3 regions of the Alloalcanivorax venustensis genome follow, and region 2 is predicted to be linked to each of the others. Evidence: predicted binding sites of a transcription regulator. Region 2 holds the regulator's gene; each other region holds the start of a gene.
The links. Region 2 encodes sigma-54, which starts transcription at its own class of promoters, with help from an activator protein. Its sites were predicted from a motif close to TGGCACNNNNNTTGCTNT; they were not measured.
Positions count from the first base shown of each region.

Region 1: the regulator sigma-54 is predicted to act here: its motif matches at 1,405-1,422, upstream of ACMG4O_RS10360 (ammonium transporter).
Region 3: the regulator sigma-54 is predicted to act here: its motif matches at 1,775-1,792, upstream of ACMG4O_RS06540 (TorF family putative porin).

Region 1 covers NZ_CP179934.1:2,207,721-2,210,975, forward strand. Annotated here, with positions in the region: gene ACMG4O_RS10355 (hypothetical protein) at 1-69, opposite strand, end outside; gene ACMG4O_RS10360 (ammonium transporter) at 66-1,367, opposite strand; gene ACMG4O_RS10365 (EVE domain-containing protein) at 1,675-2,175, opposite strand; gene prmB (50S ribosomal protein L3 N(5)-glutamine methyltransferase) at 2,329-3,255, shown strand, end outside.
Region 2 covers NZ_CP179934.1:3,189,866-3,193,120, reverse strand. Annotated here, with positions in the region: gene ptsN (PTS IIA-like nitrogen regulatory protein PtsN) at 1-380, opposite strand, end outside; gene hpf (ribosome hibernation-promoting factor, HPF/YfiA family) at 385-684, opposite strand; gene ACMG4O_RS14955 (RNA polymerase factor sigma-54) at 726-2,174, opposite strand; gene lptB (LPS export ABC transporter ATP-binding protein) at 2,367-3,092, opposite strand; gene lptA (lipopolysaccharide transport periplasmic protein LptA) at 3,094-3,255, opposite strand, start outside.
Region 3 covers NZ_CP179934.1:1,370,996-1,374,250, reverse strand. Annotated here, with positions in the region: gene ACMG4O_RS06550 (M14 family zinc carboxypeptidase) at 63-1,112, shown strand; gene ACMG4O_RS06545 (hypothetical protein) at 1,176-1,649, shown strand; gene ACMG4O_RS06540 (TorF family putative porin) at 1,874-2,563, shown strand; gene ACMG4O_RS06535 (endonuclease/exonuclease/phosphatase family protein) at 2,685-3,255, opposite strand, start outside.

The DNA of each region.
Region 1 (3,255 bases), 980 kb from region 2:
CTGGCGGCTGTCCAGATAGGGGGCCAGGCCGGTGGCAATGGCGCGGCGGTGGCGTTCTTCCGGGCTCATCGTGGGCTATCCAGGCCGCTGGCCACGTCGGCGTCGTAGAGGTGCTGCTGGGCGAATTCCGGGTAGCCCAGCTCGGCGTGCTCGCTGACGTCCAGGCCCCGCTGTTCATGCTGGCTGGGCGCCCGCAGGCCGGCGGTGAGCGACAGCACCATATACAGGATCAAGGCGGCGAAGAACGCCCAGGCGAAGGCGACCACAATGCCCAGCAACTGCACCGTGACCCGCTGCGGGTCGAACAGGTCGCCCTGGTAGAACAGCCCGGCGGCCAGCGTGCCCCAGGCCCCGGCGAACGCATGCACCGGCACCGCGCCCACCACGTCGTCCAGTTTCATCGACAACAGCAGGCGGCTGCCCGGGCCCACCAGCAGCCCGCCCAGCAGGCCGGTGATGATCGCGAAGCCGGGCGTCATGGTGGCGCAGCCGGCGGTGATCGCCACCAGCCCGGCCAGGCTGCCGTTGACGGTTTCGGTGAGCAGCACCGGGCGGCGGGCGATAACCCGGTAGAGCGCGGCCCCCAGGGCGCCGGCGGCGGCCGCCAGCTGGGTGTTGAGGTTGATCAGCGCGATATTGACGTCGGCCCCCAGGGTGGAGCCGCCGTTGAAGCCGAACCAGCCGAACCACAACAGGAACCCGCCCAGGGCCACGAACGATAAATTGTGGCCGCGAATCTCCCGTGGCCGCCCCTGGCTGTCGAAGCGGCCCAGGCGCGGCCCCACCACCATGATGCCGGCCAGCGCGCACCAGCCGCCGACGCTGTGGACCACGGTGGAGCCGGCGAAGTCGATAAACCCGAGAGCCGCCAGCCAGCCGTCGCTATTCCAGGCCCAGTTGCCGAACAGCGGGTAGACCAGCCCGGTGATCAGCATGGCGCCGCACAGATACCCCAGGTAGCGGGTGCGTTCCGCCATCGCCCCGGACGCGATGGTGGCGGCGGTGGCGGCGAACATCAGCTGGAACAGCAACAGAGTCCACAGATCGCTGTCGCCCTGGCTGGGCGCGAACAGGTCCTGGCCCACCCAACCGCTGGGATTGACCCCGAACATCAGGCCGAAGCCCAGCGCCCAGAACATCAGCGTCCCCACGCACAGGTCCATGTAGTTCTTCATCACCACGTTGATGGCGTTCTTGGTGCGGCTCAGGCCACTTTCCAGGAGCGCGAAGCCGGCCTGCATGAGGAACACCAGGGCCGCCGCGATGGCGATCCAGACCACGTCGTTGGCGGTGTATTCCGGGGTGTCGGCCAGGCCGGAAGCGGGCAGGGCGATGAGGGTGAGCAGTAGCGCGGCGCGTCGTTCCATGAGATCCCCCACGGGAATAGCCTTTGGTTAGGGGGGCGGTGCAACGGTTATGCCAATTTTTCAGCGCTAGGGCTCCGTAGCCCGGTTCGTTCTCGGTGTCCGTGTCCAGGACCCGCCGTGAATACGTCCCTGTAGGCTTGTGTTCGGCTCCCTGCCTCACACAGTCCTGGACACGGACACCGAGAACGAACCTCCCGAATGGTGCCAGCTGCCGAGTGCGGCTTTGTCGAAAGGTTCGGCGCCAGCGATAACCCGGAGCGGTGACGCTGGCTGGTGAGCGGGTCTGTGTTCCTTCTGGAGAGAACGTTCAGGTAAAGGCGGGGATCAGCGGGGAGCGGGCGGCGAGCTCGGGCTCGCAGCGGGCAATGATCTGCTGGTACTGGCGGTCGGTGATGTGCTGGATCGACAGGCGCGGGTGCACCAGCAGCTCCATGTCCGCGAATTCCGGCACTTCGCGCATGTCGGCGAGGCTCAGCGGGGTCTGGTAGAGCGCCACGAAGCGCAGGTCGACCTGGAACCAGCGCGGCATGTCCTCGCTGCTGCGCGCGTCGAAGCCGGGGTGGTCAGGCTTGAACTGGGTGGGATCCGGGTAGGGGCCGGACACCACCTGGGCTTCACCGACAATCGACGGATTGCGTCCGCGGGAATGGTAGATCAGTACCCGGTCGCCGTCCTGGATCTCGTCGCGCAGCCGGTTGCGGGCCTGGTAATTGCGCACGCCGTCCCAACCGGTCATCTGGTCGGGGGCATCACGCAGGTCGCGGATGCTGAAGTCGTTCGGTTCGGTCTTGAAGAGCCAAGTTCGCATGAAAGCCTCGATTGCCTGGAAAGCGCAATTTAACAGGTTTCCCGATAATGTCATCTGTATTTACGTTTCAGTGCCGGACCCAGCATGGCAAGGGCGCATGTCAGTGCTGTGACGATGCCGCCGGCGGCGCGCCGGGCCTCCCCCTGTGGCAGAATGTGGTACTCTTTCGAGCCCGTTTGGAGCCAAGACGTGATTGAACCCCGCGAACAGCAACAGGCCCTGGCCACCCTCAAGACCCCCCGTGATTGTCTGCGTTGGGGGGAATCCGCCCTGCGCCGCGCCGGGGTCTATCTGGGCCACGGCACCGACGACCACGGCGATGAGTGCCTGGCGTTGTTGCTGCACGTGCTGGCGCTGCCCCTGGACACCGACCCGCGCATGCTCGACGCGCGGTTGCTGCCGGACGAGGTCGACCGCTATGTGGCGCTGCTGGTTAAGCGCGCCAACGAGCGGGTGCCGGTGCCGTATCTGACCGGGCAGGCCTGGTTCTGCGGGCTGCCGTTTTTCGTCGATGAACGGGTGCTGATTCCCCGTTCGCCGCTGGCGGAGCTGATCGAGGCCGGCTTCCAGCCCTGGCTGGCGCCGGAGCGGGTCGGCCGGGTGCTGGATCTGTGCACCGGCAGCGGCTGCATCGCCATCGCCTGCGCCCACGCGCTGCCCGACGCGCGGGTGGACGCCAGCGACATCTCCGAACAGGCGCTGGCGGTGTGCCGGCGCAATATCGACGAGCACGGTCTCGCCGACCGGGTCACGGCGGTGCAGGCGGACGGCCTGGACGGGCTGGACGGCCCCTACGACCTGATTATCTCCAACCCGCCCTACGTGGACGCGGAGGACCTGGCCGCGATGCCCGACGAATACCGCCACGAGCCGGAGTTGGCGCTGGCGTCCGGGCACGACGGCCTGGATTTCACCCGCCGCCTGCTGGCCGGCGCCGCCGAGCGGCTCTCCGAGGACGGCGTGCTGATCGTCGAGGTGGGTAACAGTGACCGGCACATGGCGGCCCTGTGGCCGGACGTGCCGTTCCTGTGGTTTGAATTTGAACGCGGCGGGCATGGCGTTTTCATGCTGGACCGCCGC
Region 2 (3,255 bases):
TCGTCGTTGAACAGGCTGGCCAGATGGCTGAGTGTCTTGAGGTGCTGTTCCGGGTTCTGCTCCGGCACTAGCAGCACGAACACCAGATCCACCGGGCGCCCGTCGACGGCGTCGAAGTCCACCGCGTCTTCCAGCTTCAACAGCAGGCCCACCGCGCCCTCGCAGTGGCCCAGCCGGCAGTGGGGAATGGCGATGCCCTCGCCGATGCCGGTGGACCCGAGTTTTTCCCGGGCCACCAGGGCGTCGAACACTTCCTGCTCGTTGAGGCCGCCGCAGCTGGCCGCGGCCAGCTGGGCGATCTGATCGAGCAACCGTTTTTTACTGGTGACCGACACGTCGTTATAGGTGCGGTCTTCGCTGAGCAATTCACGTACTCGCATAGGGTTAATGACCGTGTTTACGGTCCACCGTCTTCTCTTTGTGTTTGAGGATTTGCCGGTCCAGCTTGTTGGTCAGCGCATCAATGGCCGCGTACATGTCGTCCGCGTGGGCGGTGGCGAACACGTCGGCGCCGGAGATGTGGATGGTGGATTCGGCCTTGTGGGATTTGGGCTCCGGAGACAGGATCACCTGAATGCTGGTGATCTGATCGAAATGGCGCTCCAGTTTGGCGAACTTTTCGTCCACATAGTCACGCAGGGCGTCGGTGATATCCAGGTGGTGACCACTGATGTTTATTTGCATGGCTGGCTCCTATACCTCGTTAAGACCCATCCTCCGCGCGCCTACACCAAACGCTTGCGGGCGCTCGAGGACGGGATGCGCATCGCCTCGCGATATTTGGCGACCGTGCGGCGCGCCACCTTGATCCCCTGATCATTCAGCAAGCTCGCCAGCTTGTTGTCGCTGAGCGGCTTGCGAGGACTCTCGGCGGCGACCAGCTTCTTAATGATGGCACGAATGGCGGTGGAGGAACACTCACCGCCGCCGTCCGTGTCGACGTGACTTGAGAAGAAATATTTCAGCTCGAACACGCCCTTGGGCGTGAGCATGAATTTCTGGTTGGTGACCCGGCTGATGGTGGACTCGTGCATGCCCACGGCCTCGGCGATGTCCGCCAGGACCAGCGGTTTCATCGCCTCTTCACCGTAGTTGAAGAAGTCCTGCTGCACCTCGACGATGCGGCTGGCCACTTTCAGCAGGGTATCGTGGCGGCTTTGCAGGCTTTTCAGGAACCATTTGGCCTCCTGCATGCAGTTACGCAGGTACTGGCCGTCCTCGCCGCCCACCTGGCGGGCCATCTGCGCGTACTGGGCGTGGAGGTTGACGCGCGGCAGCACCGCCTCGTTGAGCGCCACCCGCCAGCCGCCCTTGTGGGCGCTGACCACCACGTCGGGGACCGCGTAATCGGCGCTCTCGCCGCCGATCTGCTGGCCCGGGGCCGGATCCAGGCCGCGCAGCAGGGCCATGGCCGCCAGCAGCGCTTCCTCGGTGGCGCCCAGCGCCCGCCGCAGGCCGGCGTAATCGTGTTTTTCCAGCAGCGTCTGGTGCGCCAGCACCGCCCGGGCGTGGTCCAGATGCGGGGTGTCCTCGGGCAGCTGGGCCAGCTGCACGCCCAGGCACTCGGCCAGGTCGCGACTGGCCACGCCGACCGGGTCGAACTGTTGCAGCCGGTGCAGCACCGCCACCACTTCATCGTCTTCCACCGGGTCGTCCGGGTCGGCGATTTCGTTATGGGCGGTGGTGACCAGGTCTTCCAGGGGCACGGTGACGAAGCCGCGCTCGTCCAGGGCTTCAATGATGATCTGGGCGATCACCCGGTCCCGGTCGCTCATCGGCGTCAGGTTGAGCTGCCACTCCATGTGGCTGATCAGGGTGTCCGGGTTGGCGTGGCGCTGCTGCCAGGCGTCGGCGTCCTCGCTCTCGCCGCCGGGGCTGCTCTGGCCCACGTAGAGGTCGTCCCAGTCGCTGTCGGTCTCCACCGGGCCGTCCACCAGGTCTTCCAGGGCGTCGCTGCGCTCCACATCCAGGTCGGCGTCGGCGTCGTACTCGCCGTCATCGGCGCTGAAATCCTCGGCGCCTTCCTCCATTTCCAGCAGCGGGTTGGTCTCCACCGCCTGCTGGATCTCCAGGCGCAGGTCCAGCGTCGACAGCTGCAGCAGGCGGATTGCCTGCTGCAGCTGGGGCGTCATGGTCAGCTGCTGGCCGATTTGAAGCTGTAAGGAGGGTTTCATGCTGCGTGTCTGGTTGCTCGATCCCGAGGGTTGGAGCATAGCAGCATCAATCGAAATTAAGCAATAATCATGCCAGCTATTGTGTTGTCCGGCGGAAGGGTGTAGGGCGATGCGGCGGGAAGGCGTCCACTATATGCAAGGGTTTGGGCGGTGCGCAAGGCGCGGCGGCGCCCGCCGCCGCTTTTGTCGCCACTAGAGCCGGAAATCGGCGCCCAGGTAGACGTCGCGCACCTGCTGGTTGCCGAGAATGGTGTCGGCGTCGCCGTCGGCGATGATATGGCCGGTGCTGACGATATAGGCGGTGTCGCAGATATCCAGGGTCTCGCGGACGTTGTGGTCGGTGATCAGCACGCCGATGCCGCGGTCCTTGAGATGGCGGATGATGCTCTTGATGTCGTTCACGGAGATCGGGTCGACCCCGGCGAAGGGCTCATCCAGCAGAATAAAGTCCGGGTCCGTGGCCAGGCCGCGGGCGATCTCCGCGCGCCGCCGCTCGCCGCCGGACAGGCTCATGCCCATGCTGTCGCGAATATGGTCGATGTGGAATTCCTGCAGCAGTTTCTCCAGCTGCTCCTTGCGCTCCGCCTTGCTGAGGCTCTTGCGCGTTTCCAGGATCGCCATGATGTTCTGCTCCACGGTGAGGCGGCGGAAGATGCTCGCCTCCTGGGGCAGGTAGCCGATGCCGCGTTTGGCCCGGCCGTGCATGGGCAGGTGGGTGATGTCGTTGCCGTTGATCTCGATGCGGCCGGCGTCGGCGGCCACCAGGCCCACGATCATATAGAAGCAGGTGGTCTTGCCGGCGCCGTTGGGGCCCAGCAGACCGACGATCTGGCCGGCTTCCACTTCCAGGGAGACGTCCTCGATGACGCGGGTGCTCTTGTAGCTCTTGGCCAGGTTATGGGCGCTCAGATGTGCCATCTCAGGGGGTCTCCGCATTGTCGGATTGCGCGGCCGGGGCGTCCTGGGCCGGTTCGCCGTTGTCCTGCTCCTCCGGCTCGGCGTCCTCGCTGGCCTGCTCGGCGTTCTTGGCCGGGATCACCAGGCGGACCCGCTTGTCGCCTTCGCTGCTGGCGTCCACGCG
Region 3 (3,255 bases), 1.6 Mb from region 2:
GGATTGTCATAAAACCGTGACAGTGCGCGGTTAGTCTGGGCGTTCCGACGACGGCCGGACCTATGGAACAACACCTCTACCAGCTACAACGCCACCTGCCCGAGCAACTGCATCTGGACAACCTGATACGCCTGGGGGAACGGCACCTGCGCGTGACCGAGGTACTGACGGTGCCGCAGGGCGACCTGCGCCTGCCGGTGCGGGTGATCGAGATGGGCAGCCAGGCCGCCGGCGCCCCGGCGATCGGCTTCTTCGGCGGCGTGCACGGCGTCGAGCGGATCGGCACCCAGGTGATTCTGTCCTGGCTGCACAGCCTGATTCACCGCCTGCAGTGGGACGACCAGCTGCACCGGCGCCTGGAGCATATCCGCCTGGTGTTCATGCCGATGGTCAACCCGGGCGGCATCTGGCGGCGCACCCGCAGCAACCCCAACGGCGTCGACCTGATGCGCAACGCCCCGGTGGAGGCCGACGGCCGGGTGTCGTTCCTGGTCGGCGGTCAGCGCCTCAGCCGGCACCTGCCCTGGTTCCGGGGCCGCGCCGGCGACCCCATGGAAGCGGAAGCGCAGGCGCTGGTCCGGGTGGTGGAAGAAAAGCTGCTGCGCGCGCCGGTATCGCTGAGCCTGGACTGCCACAGCGGCTTCGGCCGGCGCGACCGCATCTGGTGCAGCTACGCGCGCACCCACCAGCCGATCGCCCACCTGGCCGAGGTGTACCGGCTCAAGCAGGTGCTGGAGGCCACCTACCCGCACCACCACCCCTATCTGATCGAGCCCCAGTCCTTGAACTACACGACCCACGGCGACCTCTGGGACTATCTCTACGACCGCGCCCGCGAACACCACCCGGAAAAGATGTTCCTTCCGTTCACCCTGGAAATGGGCTCCTGGCTGTGGGTGCGCAAGAACCCCCGCCAGATGCTGGATTTCTTCGGCTTCTTCAATCCGGTGATCGGCCACCGCCACCACCGGGTGCTGCGCCAGCATCTGCCCCTGCTGGAATTTCTCACCGCGCTCACCGCCAACGCCGGCAACTGGCTGCCCACCGGCCCCCGCCGGGAGGCGCTCACCCGCGAGGCGATCCGCCACTGGTTCGGCGGCGACCCGGCCTAGTCCTCTGGTGGTCCTATTCTTGCAGCCCTACACTGGCGATATTCATTCAGAGGACCTTCGATTATGAAAAAAACGCTGTTGCTCCTGCCCGCCCTGATGCTGGCGGGCTGCCAGATGCTCAACTACCAGGAACCCACCGGCGAGGACACCGCCGCCGTGGTGTTCACCGGCAACGAGGCCGCCCAGCCAGTGGTGTGCGTGCCCGGCCGCGGCTTCAAGGACACCAAGATATCCCTGGCGGTGAAGCCCTGGGACACCAATGCCTTTAACGAGCTGTTCAAAACAATGAGAAAAGCCGAACAGGTACCGGTGACGGTGGCCGCCGACGGCCAGACCCGCATCGGCGTGGTCTACAACGAGCGCGACACCGACATGCGCCGCAATCACTGCCGGGTGGCCGTACAGTTCAACGCTCAGGCGGATACCCGTTACTTCGCCCACTTTACCCGCAACGAGGCCGGCCAGTGCGGCCTGGAAGTACGCGGCGAGGAAGGCGTGCAGGCCGACGCGGTGCCGGTGGACTGGGACTGCCCCTGATAAAAGCGCCGTTTTGGTGCAAGGCACTAAAACAGCGCACAGCCGCCGGGCCCTTTACCGGCTTTACCCCGACCCTCTTTTCGCCTCTCCCCCTAAACCCCTGAAAAATCAGGGGTTTTTATTTTTGGCACGCTCCCTGCTTTATACCGATACGAGCCTCCCAGGCCGGTGCGCCAGGAGCGCACAAACCACAGAACATTTGTTATTTGCAAAGAGGGTTGCACATGAAACACGTATCTGGGATCAAAAAGACCGTTCTGGCCGCCAGCGTGGCCGCCACCATGGCAGCAGGCCTGGCCGCTCCTTCCATCGCAGTGGCCGAAATCAGCGGCACCGCCGGTGTCTCCAACATGTACTTCTGGCGTGGTGTGGATCTGACCGAGGGTAACGCCCAGGTGTTCGGTAGCCTGGACTATGCTCACAGCACGGGGCTTTACGCCGGTGTCTGGGGCAGCTCTGAAATCGGCGGCAGCGAGTACGACCTGTACGCCGGCTACGCCGGTTCCCTGGGTGATTTCAGCTACGACATCGCCTACGTGGACTACAACTATCCGAACTCCAGCACCTACACCCAGGACGAATATCGCGATTTCCAGGAAGTGATCCTCAACCTGGGCTTCGCCGGCTTCAGCGCCGCGGGTTACTTCGGTGTGGGTGACTACGGCCGCGGCGACGATTCCGTGGACAACGAAGACAACTACTACACCCTGGGTTACAGCTACGACAAATACGGCGTCACCGTCGGTACCTGGGACTTCGAAGCCGATGACAGCAACTACACCCACGTTGATCTGAGCTACGCGCTTACCGATGAACTCGGGTTCACGGTCTCCAAGATCGTTGATTCCGAAGCCGGCAACATGGACGACAACGACGACACCCTGTTCGTCGTGACCTACGCCCTGTCGTTCTAAGAGCGTCAAGAACACGGGGCGGGATTCTCCCCCCGCCCCTTATTTTCACACCGTGGGGCCCTCCCTGGTCCTCGCTGGAAACGCAAGCAGGCCCCACGGTGTTTTTTACGCGAGTCCCCGCCTACTCAAAGTACGTCACCAGACCATCATGGTCGGACACCACCTCGCTACCGTCACTGCCGTAAAGGCGATCGTAGCGCCCGGCATTGCCCCGGCTCACCGCCACACCCTGTAACTCCGCCTTGAGCGCCTCCGACAACCAGACGTAATCCAGCGTCTGCGGCCGGCAACGGTGGCGGTAACTGTAGCGCTCCGCGCTTTTCACACGGTCCCAGCTGTTATAGAGCCCGCTCGCCGCCATCACCGTCAGCGGCTCGCTGAAGGCGCCGCTGTCCGGCGCGCTGTTGAAGTCGCCGACCACCGCCAGGGCGGTGTCGCTTCGGGCCCGGGACCACTCGGCCAGCCGTGCCGCCTGGCGGCGCCGCTTCTCCGCCACCCAGGGTTTCTCGCCGAGGCCGTTGGCGCTGCGCAGATGCACGATCACCAGGGTCAGCTCGCGGGGCGCGGTCAGGGAGACCGCCAGCGGCGGGCGGCTGAACAGCGGCTGGCCCCGGAAGCGCTGGTCGGCGAACAGGGCGCGGACGCCGCCGACTTGCGCCGGGGCCCGGTGCAGCAGTGCCACATCCATGCCG